One region of the Kluyvera sichuanensis genome, then DNA from elsewhere that is predicted to be linked to it. Evidence: predicted binding sites of a transcription regulator. Region 1 holds the regulator's gene; each other region holds the start of a gene.
The links. Region 1 encodes sigma-54, which starts transcription at its own class of promoters, with help from an activator protein. Its sites were predicted from a motif close to GTTGGCACANNTTTCGCTNT; they were not measured.

Region 1 (6,560 bases):
AAGAAGTTCTGGGACACCGTTGAAGACGAAGAGGAGAGTACCGTGACGCCTGTAGAAAGCAGTAAATCGCAGCAGCTACTGGATATTCCAATGCTGGAGCAGTACATCGATCTGGTTGGGCCGAAGCTGATTACCGACGGTCTGGCGGTCTTCGAGAAGATGATGCCGGGCTATCTGGCGGTGCTGGAGTCGAACCTGACCGCGCGCGACCAGAAAGGCATCGTCGAGGAAGGTCATAAGATCAAAGGTGCAGCTGGCTCCGTCGGTCTACGTCACCTGCAGCAACTGGGGCAGCAGATCCAGTCGCCTGATTTACCTGCCTGGTGGGATAACGTGGGTGAATGGGTTGAAGAGATGAAGTCCGAGTGGCAGCAGGACGTTGCGGTGCTGAAAGCGTGGGTAGCGAGCGCTGATAAAAAATGACCCCGGCTTGACCGGGGTGCGCGAATACTGCGCCAACACCAGGGAACTGGTGGCTGCGTCAGCTGATTAGCTCTATTTTTTGTTTTTGACACAACCTGAAATACGATTGCACGCTCAATAAGATAGCAAAACTTAAAATGTTTGTTACGTGAATCAGTAAAATGTGTGAAGCATAACGACTTAATCAGAAATATTAATCGGCGTCAGAGAGTTAGCGTGAAGAAGATGGCTTTGAGGAAGGTAGCGGGGCTAAAACAACTGTTCTGGCGACTGTTGCTGCTGCTGGCGCTTTTCTGGGGCGGTGGTATTGCCGCATTCAGTTTTCTGCCGGTTCCATTCTCCGCAGTGATGATTGAGCGTCAAATTGGCGCCTGGATGACGGGCGACTTTGGCTACGTGGCGCACTCTGATTGGGTTAGCATGGACGCTATCTCGCCGTTTATGGGGCTGGCGGTGATCGCCGCTGAGGATCAGAAATTCCCGGATCATTGGGGTTTTGACGTCTCGGCGATTGAGAAAGCGCTGGCGCATAACGAGCGTAATGAAAACCGGATTCGCGGCGCCTCTACGTTGTCGCAGCAGACGGCGAAGAACCTGTTCCTGTGGGATGGGCGCAGTTGGGTACGTAAAGGGCTGGAGGCCGGTCTGACGCTGGGCATGGAGACGGTCTGGAGTAAGAAACGTATTCTGACCGTCTATCTGAACATTGCTGAGTTTGGCGACGGTATTTTTGGTGTGGAGGCCGCATCTCAGCGCTATTTCCATAAGCCCGCGAGCAAGCTGACGATGGCGGAAGCCGCGCTGCTGGCCGCGGTGCTGCCTAACCCGATTCGTTTTAAAGCGAGTGCGCCGTCCGGGTATGTGCGCAGCCGTCAGGCGTGGATTTTACGCCAGATGCGTCAGCTGGGTGGGGAAGGGTTTATGCGGGAGAATAAGCTGTATTAACCGGGGGGCCCCGGCGTCGCTGCGCTCGGCCGGGCTACATTAAACCGGTATCCCGGGCGACGGACTAGTCTTCGTCGAATCCGGCGTTAAACAGCGCAATCACCGCGGCCAGCGCCTCTTCTTCCTGCGGCCCGGTGGCCTCGACCTCAATCTGACGGCCTTTGGCTGAGTCCAGCATCAGCAGCGCAATCACGCTATTCGCTTCCGCTTCGGTTCCTTCATCGTTACGCAGCAGAACCTCTGCGTCGAAATTTTGCATCAGCTCAAACAACTTCATCGCCGGGCGGGCGTGCATGCCCAGCTTGTTGGTTATCTCAACGGTCTGCTTTACGGTCATGATTTGCGTTTTTCCAGCGTCCGGTGACGAGACTGCACGTTCTTGCCGCGCGAGCGGAAGTAGTCAGCCAGCTGTTCGGCAACGTAGACCGAACGGTGTTTACCGCCGGTACAACCAATCGCCACGGTCAGATAGCTACGGTTATTGGTTTCCAGCATAGGTAACCATAGCTCAAGATAGCTGCGGGTCTGGTAGATAAAGTTGTGAACTTCCGTGTGCCTGTCAAGGAACGCAGCCACCGGTTTGTCCAGGCCGGTCATCGGACGCAGCTTAGGATCCCAGTGCGGGTTCGGCAGGAAACGGACGTCGAAGACGTAGTCGGCATCAATCGGAATACCGTGCTTGAAGCCGAAAGATTCGAACACCATCGTTAACTCGCGCTCGCGTTTGCCCAGCAGGCGAGTACGCAGCATCTCCGCCAGTTCGTGAACCGACATCTCGGAGGTATCGACGATCAGGTCGGCACGGGAGCGCAGCGGCTCCAGCAGATTGCTCTCTTCATCAATGGCGCTTTCCAGCGACAGATTCTTACTGGAGAGAGGGTGCAGGCGGCGAGTGTCGCTGTAGCGGCGAATCAGGGTGTTACGATCGGCATCAAGGAACAACAGCTGCGGAGAGAAGTTATCCGGCAGGTTTTCCATGGCCCGCTCAAAGATTTCCGGTGATTCAGGCATGTTACGCACGTCGATGCTGACGGCGGCCGATATTTCCCGGTCAGCGAGCGTTTTTGCCAGTTCTGGCAGCAGCACAACCGGCAGGTTATCGACGCAATAAAAGCCCATGTCCTCCAGCGCGCGTAAGGCGACCGATTTTCCCGAGCCAGAGCGGCCGCTGACGATCATCAGTACCATGTACCGTTTCTCCTCAGTACGATGTGATGTCCACTATGCATCATCGTGAGTTTCCGTATCGGTGATGATTTGATACAGCTCTTCGTCGCTCTGCGCGGCGCGCAGACGACGGCAAATGGTTTTATCCGCCAGACGTTTTGCCACCAGGGACAGCGTGTGCAGGTGGGTTTTGGTCTGGTCTGCCGGCACCAGGAGCGCAAAGAGTAAATCGACGGGCTGATTGTCGATAGCATCAAAGGCGATCGGGGTTTCCAGCTGCACAAACACGCCAACCGCGCGCAGCGTATCCTCTTCCAGCTTGCCGTGAGGAATAGCGATACCGTTACCAATACCGGTACTGCCCATCTTCTCGCGGGTCAAGATGGCTTCAAAGACCACCTGCGGAGGCAGGCCTAGCTGTTTTGCCGCCAGTTCGCTGATGATTTCCAGCGCGCGTTTCTTACTCTGACAGTGCACAGCACTGCGGGTACATTCCTGGTTAAGGACATTGCTCAGTTGAAGAGCCGAATCGTTATTTGTCATAATTTCACCTAAGCATCGCCCGGTATGCGGGCATATCGGGCGACTGCTCGGACAATCAATGTTGTTTTAGTTTGTCTTTATGCTTGTTTAACTGTCTCGCCAGTTTGTCGATCAAACCGTCGATGGCGGCGTACATATCCTTGCCTTCCGCGCTAGCATGAAGTTCGCCCCCGTTAACATGCAACGTTGCATCCGAGATGTGCGTCAATTTCTCCACCTTCAACACAATGTAGACCTGATTGATCCTCTCGAAATACTGTTCGAGCTTAACGAATTTCGTATTCACAAATTCGCGCATCGCATCGGTAATTTCGACGTTGTGTCCAGTGATGTTGAGTTGCATAGTGTCTTCCTTATCAGTTGTGTCAAACCAGTTGTTTACGCTGGTTAGACGGCGGAATGGATAAAGACTCTCGGTACTTTGCAACGGTACGCCGTGCCACCATGATACCCTGTTCAGAGAGCATGGTGGTCAGTTTACTGTCGCTCAGTGGTTTTGCGGGGTTCTCCGCGGCAATTAATTTCTTAACCAGCGCGCGAATCGCCGTGGAAGAGGCCTCGCCGCCGCCCTCGGTACTCACGTGACTGGAGAAGAAATACTTAAGCTCGAAAATGCCTCGTGGGCTATGCAAATACTTTTGCGTGGTCACACGCGAAATGGTGGACTCGTGCATCTCGACGGTCTGGGCGATATCCGCCAGCACCATCGGTTTCATATACTCTTCGCCGAGATCGAAAAAGGCCTGCTGTTGTTCAACGATGCAGCGGCTGACTCGCAGCAGCGTGTCGTTACGGCTCTCAAGGCTCTTAATCAGCCATTTCGCGTCCTGCAGATTGCTGCGGATAAACTGGCTGTCGGCGTCGTTACGGGCGTTGTTGCACATTCCCGCGTAGTGTTGGTTGATCTGCAGACGCGGAATGCTGTCGGCGTTCAGCTCAACGACCCAGCGATCGTTCACCTTGCGCACCAGTACGTCTGGGATCACATACTCCGGCTCGCCGGTCTGGATCGACTGACCCGGGCGCGGATCCAGCGACTGGATCAGATCCACCGCCTCTTTCAACACGTCCTCTTTCAGCCGCGTGACGCGCATCAGTGAACGGAAATCGTGGTTGGCGAGCAGATCGAGATGATCGCTGATAATCAGACGGGCTTCAGTGATTCGCGGCGTAGCGGGGGAGAACTGAGAAAGTTGGATCAGCAGGCAATCGCGGAGATCTTTGGCGGCGACGCCGACTGGATCGAAGCGTTGGATCCGCTTGAGCACGGCTTCCACTTCATCGAGGCCAACCTCTTCGTCGCCAATCCCTTCCAGAATGTCTTCCACCGTGACGGTGAGATAGCCGGTGTCGTCCACCGCGTCGACGATCGAAGTCGCAATAGCCCGGTCGGTCTCGGTAAACGGCGTCAGCTCAACCTGCCACATCAGATAATCCTGAAGCGACTGGGTGGTTTCACCCTGATAAACCGGTAATTCATCGTCCTGATAATCAGCGCCGGTCCCGGAAGGGGTTCCGGCGGTGTAGATTTCATCCCAGCTGGCGTCGAGCGGCAGCTCTTCGGGCATATCAGGTTTTTCCAGCGCATCAACGCTGTCCAGCGTTTCGTTATCGACGGTTTCCTGAGTCTCTACTTCTTCGTGAAGATCGGTTTGCTCAAGCAGGGGGTTACTCTCCAGCGCCTGCTGGAGTTCCTGCTGAAGTTCCAGCGTAGACAGCTGCAGCAGACGGATTGCCTGTTGCAGCTGTGGCGTCATGGCAAGCTGTTGGCTGAGCCTTAATTGCAAACCTTGCTTCATGTTCAGAACGAATATCTCCCGCTAACGTCGTAAACCACTACCCTATCAGAGTCTGAAGTCTTCCCCAAGATACACGCGTTTAACATGTTCGTCTTGTAGGATCTCCTGAGGGGTACCGTGGGCAATCAGGTGCCCCTGGCTGACGATATAGGCGCGTTCACACACGGCCAGCGTTTCACGTACGTTGTGGTCGGTGATCAGCACGCCAAGACCGCTGTCGCGGAGGTGTTCAATGATGCGTTTAATATCGATAACGGAGATCGGGTCAACGCCGGCAAACGGTTCATCCAGCAGGATAAATTTCGGGTTTGCCGCCAGCGCGCGGGCGATTTCAACGCGGCGACGTTCACCGCCGGAAAGCGCCTGGCCAAGGCTGTCGCGCAGATGCTCGATGTGGAACTCTTCCATCAACTCTTTGGCACGGTCTTCCCGCTGTTCGTTGCTCAGATCGTCACGGATCTGCAGCACCGCCATCAGGTTATCGTAGACGCTCAGACGGCGGAAAATGGAGGCTTCCTGCGGCAGATAGCCGATACCGCGACGCGCGCGGGCGTGCAGCGGCAGCAGGCTAATGTCTTCATCATCGATGATGATATTGCCGGCATCACGAGGAACGATCCCGACCACCATGTAGAAGGTGGTAGTTTTGCCCGCGCCGTTTGGCCCAAGCAGGCCCACAATCTCACCGGAATTCACGGTCAGACTGACATCTTCCACCACGCGGCGGCCTTTGTAGGCCTTCGCCAGATTTTTTGCAGTTAATGTCGCCATAACGAATTAGTTACTCTTCTTCTGTGCCGGAGCCTGGTCTTTGGACTTGTCCTGCAGCTGCGATGGAACCAGCACGGTGGTTACGCGTTTACCTTTGTCGCTAAACGCCTGCATTTTCTGCTCTTTGACCAGATAAGTGATCTTGTCGCCTTTGATGTTGCTATCCAGCTGCTCAAGGTAAGCGTTGCCGGTCAGCACCACGAAGTCGTTTGCCAGCTCATAATGCATTTTCGAGGCGCGGCCTTTTACCGGCTTGCCGTTGTCCTGCATCTGGTAGAAGGTTGCCGGGTTACCGTAACCGTCGATGACTTCTTTGCCTTTCTGGTCCGCCGGACGGGTCACGACGACCTTATCGGCGTTGATTTTGATGCTGCCCTGGGTTACCACTACGTTACCGGTGAAGGTCACGACGTTGCCCTGCATATCCAGCGACTGCTGATCGGATTCAATATGAATCGGCTGATTGGTATCGCCGGTAAGCGCCATTGCCGGCAGGCTGGCGGCCAGCAAGGAACCGGCAAGTGCCAGCTTAAGGCTGAGTTTGTTTGTTCTGAATTTCATAAGAGGTTCTAACCTTTTCAATCAGCTCGGCGTTTTTGCTGCGTAAATTGCCGCGCATTTTCAGGCCGCTGGAATTAAATGTTGTTCCGTATAACGTCACCAGATCGTCAGAGGAAACGTCCTGAGTCGTCAGGTTTACCTGGGCATTATCCGTAGTAATCTTACGCAGTTGTGCGTCTTCTGTCAGCGCGTTGATTTCAACGTGCCCATAGAGATACAGCATGCGGTCATTAGTGAGCTTGGCTTTATCTGCTTTAATCGACCAGGTCGGCACCTTGTTGGTGTCATAGGTTGTCAAAAACGGGTGGGTAAACCATGACAACGCCTGGTCGGAAAAATACTCCACATGCT
Region 2 (6,560 bases), 520 kb from region 1:
GCATGCAGAGCGTCTGTCGCTCTCGACGCTGGCTTTCGGCGGCGGCGTGCTGCACAACGCGCTGCTGCGCAGTCGCCTTACGCACTATCTACACGATTTCACTTTGCTCTTTCCAAAGCGTTTACCCGCGGGGGATGGGGCAATTTCATACGGGCAGTCTGTGATTGCTGCAGCTCGCCATCTGGTTTAAGGAGTTACTCATGTTGTGGAATGTTCTTCGTCAACAGCCGCGCGCAACGCTGCTGGTTATGGTTCTCGTGTTGGCGAATTTACTGGCCTGGGGTTGGGCATGGCAGGCATTTGGTCATAACGGTGCGCTGATGGCCGCCAGTCTGCTGGCGTGGGGCTACGGCCTGCGTCATGCGGTGGATGCTGACCACATTGCGGCGATTGATAACGTCACCCGTAAAATGATGCAGCAGGGTAAGCGCCCGTTCGGCGTCGGTGCCTGGTTCTCACTCGGCCACTCCTCCATCGTGGTGCTGGCATCGGTGGCGATTGCCGCCACGGCGACCGCGTTCCAGCATAAGATGAGCTGGTTCCACGACACCGGCAGCATCATCGGCACCACCGTGTCGGCGGTGTTCCTGCTGGCGATGGCGCTGGTCAACCTGATTATTCTGCGCGGCGTGTGGCGCAGCTTCCAGGCGCTGAAAAAAGGCGAGTCGGTCTCGGCCGACCTGCCGGTGACCGGCGGCATGATGAGCGCGCTGTTCAGCCGTACTTTCCGCCTGATTGGCAAGAGCTGGCATATGTATCTGGTCGGCTTCCTGTTTGGCCTTGGTTTTGATACTGCCACCGAAATTGGCGTGCTGGGCATCTCTGCCGCCAGCGCATCCAGCGGGATGTCGATGTGGTCGATTATGGTCTTCCCGGCGCTGTTCGCGAGCGGCATGGCGCTGGTTGACACCCTGGATAACATTCTGATGGTGGGCGCGTACGGTTGGGCCTTCAACAAGCCGCAGCGTAAGCTTTACTACAACATGACCATTACCGGTGCCTCCGTGGTGGTCGCGCTGTTTATTGGTGGGCTGGAAGCGCTGGGGCTGATTATCGATAAGTTCGACCTGACCGGCGGCATCTGGAGCGGGGTGTCGATGCTCAGCGACAACCTCGGCAACGCGGGCTTTGTGGTGATTGGCCTGTTCGCGCTGTGCTGGCTGGTGTCGATGGTCAACTACCGCTGGCGCAACTATGACGCGCTGGTGGTGCGTTAAGATTTGAGCCGTTCCTGGCGGCGCTACGCTTGGCCGGGCTACATTCGATCTGTAGCCCGGCCAAGCGTAGCGCCGCCGGGGAAACGCCGGGCGCAAAAACAAAAAAAGCCCCGGGGCAGCGGGGCTAAAATCAGACATTCGCGCGTCCTTGCGCTTGAGGTTAAGTGATACAGCGGACAGTGCGTTGACTTCTTAACTCGCGAGCGACTTCAACAGACCAAAGGCCTCTTTCATTCGCTCCTCGCTAACCACGAATGCCCGCAGCTGCTGGCCTTCGTCGTAGCCTTGCGCCAGCATACCGTCGGCGCGGGTTTCAATCTTCCAGTTCAAATCCTGACGGCGGGTTTCACCGGCCAGATGCAGCGGCAGATCCGGCGTTTTCACCTTCACCAGCATGTTTGGCAGCTTCAGCTCGCCGGACTGGCCGAGAATATTCTTCGCCAGACACATCGCGCTCATCAGAATCGGCTGCAGGAACGGCAGCACGGTACCGTTGATCTCCGCGCAGTCGCCCAGCGCATAGATATCCGGGTTGCTGGTACGCAGGGTGCTATCGACCTTCACGCCGCGGTTAATTTCAAGGCCCGCCATGCGTGCCAGCGCCGTTTCCGGACGCAGGCCGGTGGCGGCCACCACCGCATCAACTTCCACGTGGCGGTCGCGGTCAAAGGTGGCGCGAATGCCGGTGGCGGTCTGCTCCAGCGACTGCAGCTGGGATTTCAGCAGCAGATGAATACCCATGTCGGTCAGACGATGCTGCAACCGGCTGCTCACTTCCGGCGGCATCAGCGAGGCCAGCACGCTGGCGGAGTTATCGACCACGGTGACCGCTTTACCGGCGCGGCTAAAGTCCATCGCCAACTCGCTGCCAATCAGGCCGCCGCCGATAATCAGCACGCGTTGGGCATCGCGCAGCGTACTTTGCGCGGCGCCGAACTCCTGCTGACTGTTGAGGGTCAGCATCAACTCTTTGCCCGGCACCGGCGGCACGATGGTTGACGCGCCCGTTGCCAGCACCAACTTGTCGTACTGCCATTCATGATTCTGGCTTTTCACCACATGCGTATTGGCGTCAATGCCGGTCACCCAGGTCTGCGGGAACAGGTTCAGGTTGTACTGCTCGGCAAACTCGCCTGCGGTTTGCAGGGTGAGGTCGGCGGCGGTTTGCCCCCGGCTCACCACGTGGCTTAAGTCCGGTTTGTTGTACTCGTCGATGCTGTCGGCGGCGATGAGCGTCAGTTTGACGCTCGCGTCGAGCTTACGAATATTCTTCACCAGCTGGCGGGCCGCGAAGCCCGAGCCGATGATCACGATGCCATGATTCATTTTGCCTCCGTCGCCATCACGTCAAAGACATCTTTCCCTAATGAACATTCCGGGCACAGGAAGTTATCCGGGACTTCGCTCCACGGTGTACCTGGCTGGACGTCCTGGTTTGGTTCGCCTTTTGCCGGGTCGTAAACCCACTGACACACGCTGCATTGCATGCTTGGGCCGAGGTCGGCTGCGGCAGCGGCGGCACAGGCGCAGGCCTCTTTCGCGGCGTCTGGTTTTGCCGTGGCTTCTGGCAGTGGAGCCAGTGCCCACTGACGGGCAATTTCACGGCCGTGCTGACGGCAGATTTCCAGCGCGTCGATATCCGGGCGCCATTTCGCCTTCAGGCTCAGAGACATTTCAAAGCCCGCATCCTGCAAACGAGTAGACAGACGGTCAACCGCGCCGCCGCTCCAGCCGTGAGAACCGAAGGCGCTGGCGCGTTTGTTACGGAAGCGCAGGCCGGTCATCTCTTCCACCAGGCCAGCAATTTTCGGCATCATCACGTTGTTCATGGTTGAAGTCCCCACCAGCACGCCTTTAGAACGGAAGACGTTGGTCAGAATTTCGTTTTTATCGCTGCGGGCGACGTTGAAGATTTTCACCGCCACGTTCGGGTCAACTTCGTTGATCCCCTGGGCAATCGCATCCGCCATCATGCGGGTGTTGTTGGACATGGTGTCGTAGAAGATAGTGATACGGTCTTCCTGATAGTCCGCCGCCCATTTCAGATACAGTTCCACAATCTGGGTTGGGTTTTCGCGCCATACCACACCGTGGGAGGTGGCAATCATATCGACCGGCAGGTTGAAGCCGAGGATCTCGGTGATTTTTGGCGTCACCAGACGGCTGAACGGGGTCAGGATGTTGGCGTAGTAGCGCTGGCACTGTTCGAACAGTTCGGTCTGGTCAACTTCGTCGTTGAACAGGCGTTCGTCACAGTAGTGCTGGCCGAAGGCATCGTTACTGAACAGCACCGCGTCGCCGGTCATGTAGGTCATCATGCTGTCAGGCCAGTGCAGCATCGGGGTTTCAACGAAGATCAGCTGTTTGCCGTTACCGATGTCCAGGCTGTCGCCGGTTTTCACCACGTGGAAGTTCCACTCTGGGTGATGGTGGTGGCCGTTGATGGAGTCAATGGCGTTGGCGGTGCAGTAGATTGGGGTGTCCGGGATCTGCGACATCAGCTCGGTCAGCGCACCGGCGTGGTCTTCTTCAGCGTGGTTAATGATGATGTAGTCGATGTCGGCCAGGTCGATTTCGCCGCGCAGGTTCTGTACGAATTCACGGCTGAATTTATGGTCGACGGTATCAATCAGGACGTTTTTCTCTTCACGGATAAGGTAGCTGTTGTAGCTGCTGCCGCGCAGCGTTTTGTATTCGGTACCGTGGAAATCACGTACTTCCCAATCGCGTTGACCAACCCAATGAATGTTATTTTTAACCAGAATAGACATAGCAACCTCAATTAATTCAGCGTTTTTTCAAAAAAGATGTATTGCTAATTGCAGGTTGCGTGCCAACTTTTTAATTGATTGATTTTATTGGTTTAATTAATTTATACCTCTTTATTGTTAGTCAAAATGACTATGCTTAATATTGTCAATATGACATTATGCATTGTCAAAATGACTGTAAGAGGTACGCCATGAGCTTTTCCGTTGATGTGCTGGCTGGTATTGCTATCGAACTCCAGCGCGGCGTCGGCCATCAGGACCGATTTCAGCGTCTGATCACCACGCTGCGCCAGGTGCTGGAGTGTGATGCCTCCGCGCTGCTGCGCTACGACGCGCGGCAGTTTATTCCGCTGGCGATTGATGGGCTGGCGAAAGACGTGCTCGGCAGGCGTTTTACCCTCGAAGGGCATCCGCGGCTGGAGGCGATTGCCCGCGCAGGCGACGTGGTGCGTTTCCCGGCCGACAGCGATTTGCCGGACCCGTACGACGGCCTGATCCCTGGCCAGGAGAGCCTGAAGGTCCACGCCTGCATTGGGCTGCCGCTGTTTGCCGGGCAAAACCTGATTGGCGCACTGACTCTCGACGGTATGTCGCCGGACCAGTTTGATGTCTTCAGCGATGAAGAGCTGCGACTGATTGCCGCGCTGGCGGCGGGGGCGCTCAGCAACGCGCTGCTGATTGAGCAGCTTGAAAGCCAGAACATGCTGCCGGGCGCGCCGACCGATTTCGAGCAGGTGAAAGAGACGCAGATGATTGGTCTGTCGCCGGGCATGACGCAGCTGAAAAAAGAGATTGAGATTGTCGCCGCCTCTGACCTGAACGTACTGATAAGCGGCGAAACCGGCACCGGGAAAGAGCTGGTGGCAAAGGCGATTCATGAGGGCTCGCCGCGCGCGGTCAGCCCGCTGGTGTATCTGAACTGCGCCGCGCTGCCGGAGAGCGTGGCCGAGAGCGAGCTGTTTGGCCACGTCAAAGGGGCGTTTACTGGGGCTATCAGCAACCGCAGCGGCAAGTTTGAGATGGCCGACAACGGCACGCTGTTCTTAGATGAAATTGGCGAGCTGTCGCTGGCGCTGCAGGCCAAACTGCTGCGCGTGCTGCAGTATGGCGATATTCAGCGCGTCGGTGATGACCGCAGCCTGCGTGTTGATGTGCGGGTGTTGGCTGCGACCAACCGCGACCTGCGCGAAGAGGTGCTGGCGGGCAACTTTCGTGCAGACCTGTTCCATCGCCTGAGCGTATTTCCGCTGTTCGTGCCGCCGCTGCGGGAACGGGGTGACGACGTGGTGCTGCTGGCGGGCTACTTCTGCGAGCAGTGCCGGCTGCGGCTTGGATTGTCTCGAGTAGTATTAAGCAGCGGCGCACGGGCGCATCTGCAAAACTACGGCTGGCCGGGTAACGTGCGTGAACTGGAACATGCGGTGCACCGTGCGGTGGTGCTGGCGCGGGCAACCACGCGCAGCAACGGCGAGGTGGTACTGGAAGCGCAGCACTTTGCGTTCCAGGAAAGTACGCCGACGGCGGCGGTTGCTGAGGTTGCGGCCCCGTTGGCTACGGTGAATAACCTGCGCGACGCCACCGAGCATTTTCAGCGGCAGATGATTCGTCAGGCGCTGGAGACGCATCAACATAACTGGGCGGCAAGCGCCCGGGCGCTGGAGACAGACGTCGCCAACCTGCACCGGTTGGCGAAACGTCTGGGGCTGAAGGATTAAAGGATCCCGGCCTGGTAGAAGTTTTGCAGGTTAATTGCACCGACCAGCCGATGGTTGTCATCTACCACCGGCGCGGCGCTGATTTTCTGCTTCATCAGCTGTTCTTTAGCATCCACGGCGCGGGCCTGATCGTGCAGGGTCACGCCGCCCTTGGTCATCGCGTCGTTAACGCAATCCGCCAGCGAACCGCCGCTCACCAGCCAGCGACGCAGATCGCCGTCGGTGAACACGCCCTGAACCTGTGATTGATCGTTGCAGACCGCCACCATCCCCATGCCGGTGCGGCTGAGTTCCAGCATCGCATCCATTACGCTTGTGTGAACGGTGACCTGCGGGACATCGCTCTCTTGACGCATCAGGTGGTGAACGCGGTTGAGCAGGCGCGCGCCCAGCGCACCTGCTGGGTGAGAGCGCGCAAAATCTTCTTCATTAAAGCCGCGCGCCTGCATCACGGCAATCGCCAGCGCGTCGCCCATCATCAGCGTGTTGACGGTGCTGGAGGTTGGCGCCAGGTGCATCGGGCAGGCTTCACGTTCAACGGAAATATCGATAACGGCGTCGGCTGCCTGCGCCAGCGCGGAGTTGGCTTTGCCGGTCATTGCCAGCAGCACCACGGATTTTTCTTTCAAACGCGGAATAATGTAGTCGAGCTCTTTGGCGCTGCCGGAGTAGGAGATAAACAGCATCACGTCGCGGCTTTCCACCATACCCAAATCGCCGTGCAGCGCTTCCGCCGGATGGACGAAGAACGCCGGGGTGCCGGTGCTGGCGAAGGTGGCGGCCAGCTTTTTGCCGATATGGCCGGATTTGCCCATCCCGGAAACAATCAGTTTTCCTTTGCAGTTCAGGATGGCGTT
Region 3 (6,560 bases), 1.3 Mb from region 1:
TCGCCGTGCATCCTCAGCACCGGGAAGCCGAGCAGTGCGCCTGCGGCGGCAGCCATCAGCGCCGCAATCGGCAGCATCGACCAGAAGCCCAACCCCAGATACTGATACCCAAGCGCCAGCCCGTAAGCGCCAATGGCGTAGAAGGCGACGTAGCCAAGATCCAGCAGCCCCGCCAGCCCGACCACGATGTTCAGCCCCAGGCCAAGCAGCACGTAGATAAGCCCAAGGATTGCCACCGTCAGCACATATTTGGTCGCCACAAACGGGAAGCAGACCGCCAGCGCCAGGATCAGCGGGATAACCCAACGCATGTTGCTTTTATAGTCCGGCGAGCGGACATAAACCCCGGCACTGTCACCTTCAAACCGCGCGCTGAAGCGCCTGCCGACGGCGGTCATCGACAGCGCGCTTAAGGCAAACCGCCCTATCATCACCGCCGCGACAATCCACACCAGCCGCTGGCCGTTAAAGTTGAAGCTGTAGCCGTCCAGCACCACGCCCACGATGGGACCAAAGACAATCAGCGCTACCAGGCCTGCGAAAATCGTATCCAGCACGCAGCGTTTAAGAGAGAAACCATCATGTACGGCCGTTGAATGCGTCATGTTCGGCTCCTACACTTTGGCGACAATCGGGCGGCCAAGCAGCCCCTGCGGACGGAAAATCAGAATGACCACCAGCAGACCAAAGGAGAAGACGTCCTTATAGTCGGTGTTCACCATTCCGGAGAACTGCGCTTCGGCAACGCCGAGCAGCAGCCCGCCGAGCATCGCCCCCGGCAGCGAGCCGATGCCCCCTAACACCGCGGCGGTAAAAGCTTTAATACCGATGATAAACCCGGCATAGAAATCAAAGGTGCCGTAGTTCATGGTGATAAGCACCCCCGCCAGTCCGGCCATCGCCGCGCCGATAACGAACACCAGCGAGATAATCCGGTCGGTATTAATGCCGAGGATGGATGCCATTTTTCGATCCTGCTGCACAGCACGGCACATGCGCCCAAGGCGAGTATGGCCGATTATCCAGGTCAGCAGCAGCATGCCCGCAAACGAGGCCAGCAGAATAAAGATTTTGGTGTAGGTTATCTGCACAAAGCCTTCGCCAATATGCAGACGCAGCACACCGTCGAGCATCGTCGGCACGCCCTGTTGACGCGGCCCCTGGCTGATTTGCGCGTAGTTTTGCAGAATCAACGACATGCCAATGGCGGAAATCAGCGGCGCCAGGCGCGTGGAGTTACGCAGCGGTTTATAGGCGATGCGTTCAATCGTCCAGCCGTAAACCCCCGTCACCACGATGGTAAACACCAGCGTGCCGAGGATCAGCAGCGGAAAAGAGTGCAGACCAAAAAAGGAGAGCAGCGCCAGACCGATGGCGCAGAGATAGGCCGATATCATATACACTTCGCCGTGCGCGAAGTTAATCATACCGATAATGCCGTAGACCATGGTGTAACCAATGGCTATCAATCCGTAGACGGAACCTAGCGTCAATCCATTAACTAACTGTTGCAGGAAGAATGTCTCCATCATCGCTCGCTCGTGTTGTGTCATCTATTATTGAGCGCCGGTATGAACTCATACCGGCGCTGAGCGTGATTCCGTCTCGTTACTCGACTTCCTTGTACTTGCCCTGGTCGTCCCACTGGTAGACCACGTAATCCGAGACTTTCAGGTCGCCTTTGCTGTCCCAGGCTTTCTTGCCCATCACCGTCTCAACCGGGTTGGCTTTCAGCCAGGCGCTGGCTTTCGCAGAGTCGGCACCGCCGGTGGCTTTGAACGCCGCGGCAATCGCCTGAATTGAGGCGTAGGAGTAGAGGGTGTAGCCTTCTGGCTCAAACTTGTTGGCGCGGAATTTTTCGATGACCGCTTTGCCGTCCGGGATCAGGCGTGGGTCTTTACCGAAGGTCATATAGATGCCCTTGGTGTACTGCGGCCCACCCGCGGCGGTGACCATCTCTTCGTTGACGATACAGTCGCCGGAGAAGAATTTCGCCTGTACGCCCTGCTCACGCATCTGGCGTACCAGCGGGCCCGCTTCCGGGTGGCAGCCGCCGAAGAAGACCACGTCCGGTTTCTGCGCGCCAATCTTGGTCACCAGGGCGTTGAAGTCCTTTTCACCACGCGATAGGCCTTCATACATCACATCTTTGACGCCACGTTTTGCCAGCGCGGCGCGGGTGGCATCCGCCAACCCCTGACCGTAGGTGTCTTTATCGTGGATAATCACCACGCGCTTGGCCTTCAGTTTATCGATGATGAAATCGCTGGCGACGCCGCCCTGCTGGTCATCGCGACCACACATGCGGAACATATCGTTCATCCCACGTTCGGTAATCAGCGGGTTGGTGGAGCCTGGGGTAATAGCGAGCACCCCAGCGTCGTTATAAACCTCTGAGGCAGGCATGGTGGAAGAAGAGCAGAAATGGCCGACCACGGCCTGCACTTTATCCTGATCGACCAGGCGGTTAGCGACCGACACGGCCTGTTTCGGTTCGCAGGCGTCATCCCCCTGCACCAGCTTAATTTTCTCGCCGTTAATCCCACCGGCAGCGTTGATATCCGCTGCCGCCTGGGTGGCGCCATGCCAGTATTGATCGCCATAGGTGGCATTTGGCCCGGTAAATGGCCCTGCCACGCCAATCACGATATCGGCCTGGGCGGAAAACGCCGTCACCAGACACCCTGCCAACACAAGAGAAAGCGGACTTTTTATAAATTTCAGCGACATTATTATCTACCTTAGCAAAGAGGTTTATGCATAACGGTGTGAAGCCGAACGGCTGGCGCGAGCACCAAACAACGACATCCTGACAATATCCTGCTGATAACGGCGAGGTTTCCTTACGCTTTTCAGGCCAAATCATTAAGCAAAATGGTTGCCAACTTTACGCACCCTTGCCTGGAATTTGACAATTTTGAGTATAGAGTGCGCGGGTCAAGCCTCTGCCTCCGCGCGGTGAAATTACGGCGGGGATCACATCTCGTTAACAATAAAGTACATAAATAATGCAATAGTCACGCTTTGTGCATTTTTGTAGCAAATTGTTCGGCTTATGTTACCTGATGGTGCAAAGGGAGTGAGGCGATGCGCAGACGGCGTGCAGAGACAAACAGGGCATATTTTGCTTCCACTATGGCTAGTGGTAACATTTTATCTATACCTACCAGTGCGAGAAAAATGATGACGATAATCGAGGCCGATAAACAGATCCTGTCCGTTTTTGACTTTGACGGTACCCTGACCCGGCACGACAGCTTTATTCCCTTCCTGAAGTTCGCCTTCGGTCGTCGCCGGTTTGCCCGCAAAATGCTGCGTCTCGTTATCCCTTCGGTGCAGTGCTTTCGCCGCCGACTGACCCGCGATGAGCTTAAGGAAGTGCTGATCACCACCTTCCTCGCCGGATGTGACGAAAAATGGGTACAGGACAAAGCGGAAGCCTACTGCCAGCGCACCTGGAAAAAACTGATGCGCCCGGCCGGGCTGATGGCGGTAGCGGCAGAACGCGCATCCGGCGCCGAAGTGACGCTGTGCTCCGCCTCGCCGATGATCGTCCTGCGGCCTTTTGCTGAAAAGCTGGGGATTAAGCTCATAGGTACCGAGCTTGAGAGTAAGGATGGCGTGCTGACGGGGCGGATCGTCGGCCATAACTGCCGATGCATCCACAAAATCAATCGCCTTGAGGCAGTTTATGGCCCGCTCAGCCGCTATCATCTCCGCGCCTGGGGAGATACCCGCGGCGATTATGAGCTGCTGGCCACCGCCAGCGATGCGCACTGGCAGCATTTCCAGCCCGGCTGGTCGCGCAAGAAAAACCCGATTGCGCGCTTTCGCAGTGAGTTTATGAAGGATTTGACCTGATGTTGATTGCCGTGAAGGCCGATCATAGTAGGAATGATGTCAGGAAAGGGGATTTCAAAAACAAAAAAACCACCCGTAGGTGGTTTCACGACACTGCTTATTGCTTTGATTATTCTTTTGTTTCCCATGGTAGCCGGAGTGGGACTTGAACCCACACAGCGCGAACGCCGAGGGATTTTAAATCCCTTGTGTCTACCGATTCCACCATCCGGCCAGGGAAAAAAGTGGAGGCGCGTTCCGGAGTCGAACCGGACTAGACGGATTTGCAATCCGCTACATAACCGCTTTGCTAACGCGCCTTTGATGCTTAAACACCCGCTAATGCCGATGCTTTTAATTTGGAGCGGGAAACGAGACTCGAACTCGCGACCCCGACCTTGGCAAGGTCGTGCTCTACCAACTGAGCTATTCCCGCATTATCAAGTTGATTTGCTAACCACTTGATTTTGCTATCGTCTGGCAATCAGTGCTGCCGTTCGATGCGTTGCATTCTACTTATCTGACGCGGTGAGTCAACGGTAATTTTCTCAACTTTGAATCGTTTGCTGAAAATTACGCCGAAACGATCACTCTTGAAGCAAATCACCGCGCGCCGCGTTCAAATATTGCAGCATTGACCACAGCGTCAGCACTGCAGCAACCATGAATAACGCGATACCGGCCCACTCAACCCAGATATTTGGACGCCACAGCATCCAGACCAGCGCAGCCATCTGTGCGGTGGTTTTAACTTTACCAATCCAGGAGACCGCTACGCTGCTGCGTTTACCCAGCTCCGCCATCCACTCGCGCAGCGCGGAGATGATAATTTCACGGGCAATCATGGTCGCTGCCGGCAGCGTCACCCACCAGGTGTGGTAGTGTTCGGCCACCAGCACCATCGCAATCGCGACCATCACTTTATCCGCCACCGGATCGAGGAAGGCACCGAAACGGGTACTTTGGTTCCAGCGGCGCGCCAGGTAGCCATCAAACCAGTCGGTTACCGCTGCGATAAAGAAGATGAGCGCACAAACAAAGGGAGCCCAGGTGAACGGCAGGTAGAACGCCAGCACGAAAAACGGGATCAGGACGACGCGGAACAACGTGAGCAATGTAGGAATATTATATTGCATGGCGAGGTAACTATCTGTTGTCAGTAAATATTAGCCCTATGTTGCTACAGAGCCCCTAATGTTTCAACGAGTAGAAGATCTTTTCTGCGAGTCCGACCGAGATTCCCGGCACTTTCGCAATATCTTCAATGCTTGCCTGCTGCAAACCTTGCAACCCGCCCATGTACTTCAGCAGCATCTGGCGGCGTTTTGGCCCCACGCCTTCGATGGTCTCCAGCGAACTGGTGCTTTTAACCTTAGCGCGTTTCTTACGGTGCCCGGAAATCGCATGATCGTGTGATTCGTCGCGAATATGCTGAATGACGTGCAGCGCCGGGGAATCCGGCGGCAGGCTGAAGCCCTCACCTTCCGGCTCAAAGAACAGCGTCTCAAGGCCCGCCTTACGGTCGCTGCCTTTTGCCACGCCCAGCAGCAGCGGGTGGTTTTTATCCCACGGCACGTTAAGCTCGGCAAATACCGCTTTTGCCTGGCCCAGCTGCCCTTTCCCGCCGTCAATCAGGATAACGTCCGGTATTTTGCTGTCATCGATGGCTTTACCATAACGGCGACGCAGCACCTGGTTCATCGCCGCATAGTCATCGCCCGGCGTAATACCGGTAATGTTGTAGCGGCGATATTCGGCGCGCAGCGGGCCATTGGCATCAAATACCACGCACGAGGCAACGGTTTGTTCCCCCATGGTGTGGCTGATATCAAAACACTCCATGCGCTTGATAGCCGGTAACTTTAGCTCAGCGGAGAGCGCCTGCAGGCGTTGATGGACGGTCGACTGTTGAGAAAGTTTAGTCGACAGCGCCGTCACCGCATTGGTGCGCGCCAGTTTCAGATAGCGTGCACGGTCGCCGCGCGGCTTGGTTTGCACCTGAATGCGACGCCCCGCCAGCTCGGATAACGAATCGGCCAGCAGCGTTTTGTCTTTCAGCGTAAAGTCGAGCAGGATCTCGCCCGGCAGCGTTCGCATCTGGCTGCCCTGGAAATAGAACTGGCCGACGAAGGTTTCCACCACTTCGCCCAGTTCGGTATCGCTTGGAACTTTGGGGAAATAACTGCGGCTGCCCAGCACTTTCCCCTGGCGGATAAACAGGACGTGCACGCAGGCCATGCCCGCTTCAAACGCCACGCCAATCACATCGAGGTCGTCGCCGTTATTGGAGACAAACTGCTTCTCGGTGACACGACGGACTGCCTGAATCTGATCGCGGATGCGCGCGGCTTCTTCAAACGCCAGCGCCTGGCTCGCTTTCTCCATCCGTGCAATCAGCTGGGTCAGCACCTGGTCGTCCTTGCCAGCGAGAAACAGCCGCACGTAGTCAACCTGTTGGGCGTACTCTTCCTCGCTTACCAACCCTTTCACACACGGCCCCAGGCAGCGACCAATCTGGTACTGCAGGCACGGACGCGAACGGTTACGGTAGACGCTGTTTTCACACTGACGAATCGGGAAGATCTTTTGCAGCAGCGCCAGCGTTTCCCGCACCGCATAGCCGTTAGGGAACGGCCCGAAGTACTCCCCTTTCGCGTGTTTTGCGCCGCGGTGGATCGCCAGACGCGGATGCGCGTCGCCGCTCAGGAAGATAAAGGGAT

Region 2: norV (anaerobic nitric oxide reductase flavorubredoxin) is a predicted target of sigma-54. The motif match lies at 4,036-4,055, and genes of this name have one in related genera.
Region 3: AB2B48_RS09065 (branched-chain amino acid ABC transporter substrate-binding protein) is a predicted target of sigma-54. The motif match lies at 2,867-2,886, and genes of this name have one in related genera.

Annotation. Positions count from the first base shown of each region.
Region 1 covers NZ_CP162271.1:3,167,029-3,173,588, reverse strand. The annotation lists gene arcB (aerobic respiration two-component sensor histidine kinase ArcB) at 1-423, shown strand, start outside; gene mtgA (monofunctional biosynthetic peptidoglycan transglycosylase) at 649-1,368, shown strand; gene npr (PTS phosphocarrier protein NPr) at 1,433-1,705, opposite strand; gene rapZ (RNase adapter RapZ) at 1,702-2,556, opposite strand; gene ptsN (PTS IIA-like nitrogen regulatory protein PtsN) at 2,590-3,078, opposite strand; gene hpf (ribosome hibernation promoting factor) at 3,134-3,421, opposite strand; gene rpoN (RNA polymerase factor sigma-54) at 3,444-4,877, opposite strand; gene lptB (LPS export ABC transporter ATP-binding protein) at 4,923-5,648, opposite strand; gene lptA (lipopolysaccharide ABC transporter substrate-binding protein LptA) at 5,655-6,209, opposite strand; gene lptC (LPS export ABC transporter periplasmic protein LptC) at 6,178-6,560, opposite strand, start outside.
Region 2 covers NZ_CP162271.1:2,649,413-2,655,972, reverse strand. The annotation lists gene hypF (carbamoyltransferase HypF) at 1-190, shown strand, start outside; gene AB2B48_RS12900 (HoxN/HupN/NixA family nickel/cobalt transporter) at 201-1,217, shown strand; gene norW (NADH:flavorubredoxin reductase NorW) at 1,410-2,543, opposite strand; gene norV (anaerobic nitric oxide reductase flavorubredoxin) at 2,540-3,988, opposite strand; gene norR (nitric oxide reductase transcriptional regulator NorR) at 4,180-5,703, shown strand; gene gutQ (arabinose-5-phosphate isomerase GutQ) at 5,700-6,560, opposite strand, start outside.
Region 3 covers NZ_CP162271.1:1,831,717-1,838,276, forward strand. The annotation lists gene livM (high-affinity branched-chain amino acid ABC transporter permease LivM) at 1-605, opposite strand, end outside; gene AB2B48_RS09060 (ABC transporter permease subunit) at 615-1,529, opposite strand; gene AB2B48_RS09065 (branched-chain amino acid ABC transporter substrate-binding protein) at 1,609-2,730, opposite strand; gene AB2B48_RS09070 (HAD family hydrolase) at 3,184-3,861, shown strand; tRNA gene AB2B48_RS09075 (tRNA-Leu) at 3,989-4,075, opposite strand; tRNA gene AB2B48_RS09080 (tRNA-Cys) at 4,087-4,160, opposite strand; tRNA gene AB2B48_RS09085 (tRNA-Gly) at 4,201-4,276, opposite strand; gene pgsA (CDP-diacylglycerol--glycerol-3-phosphate 3-phosphatidyltransferase) at 4,428-4,976, opposite strand; gene uvrC (excinuclease ABC subunit UvrC) at 5,032-6,560, opposite strand, start outside.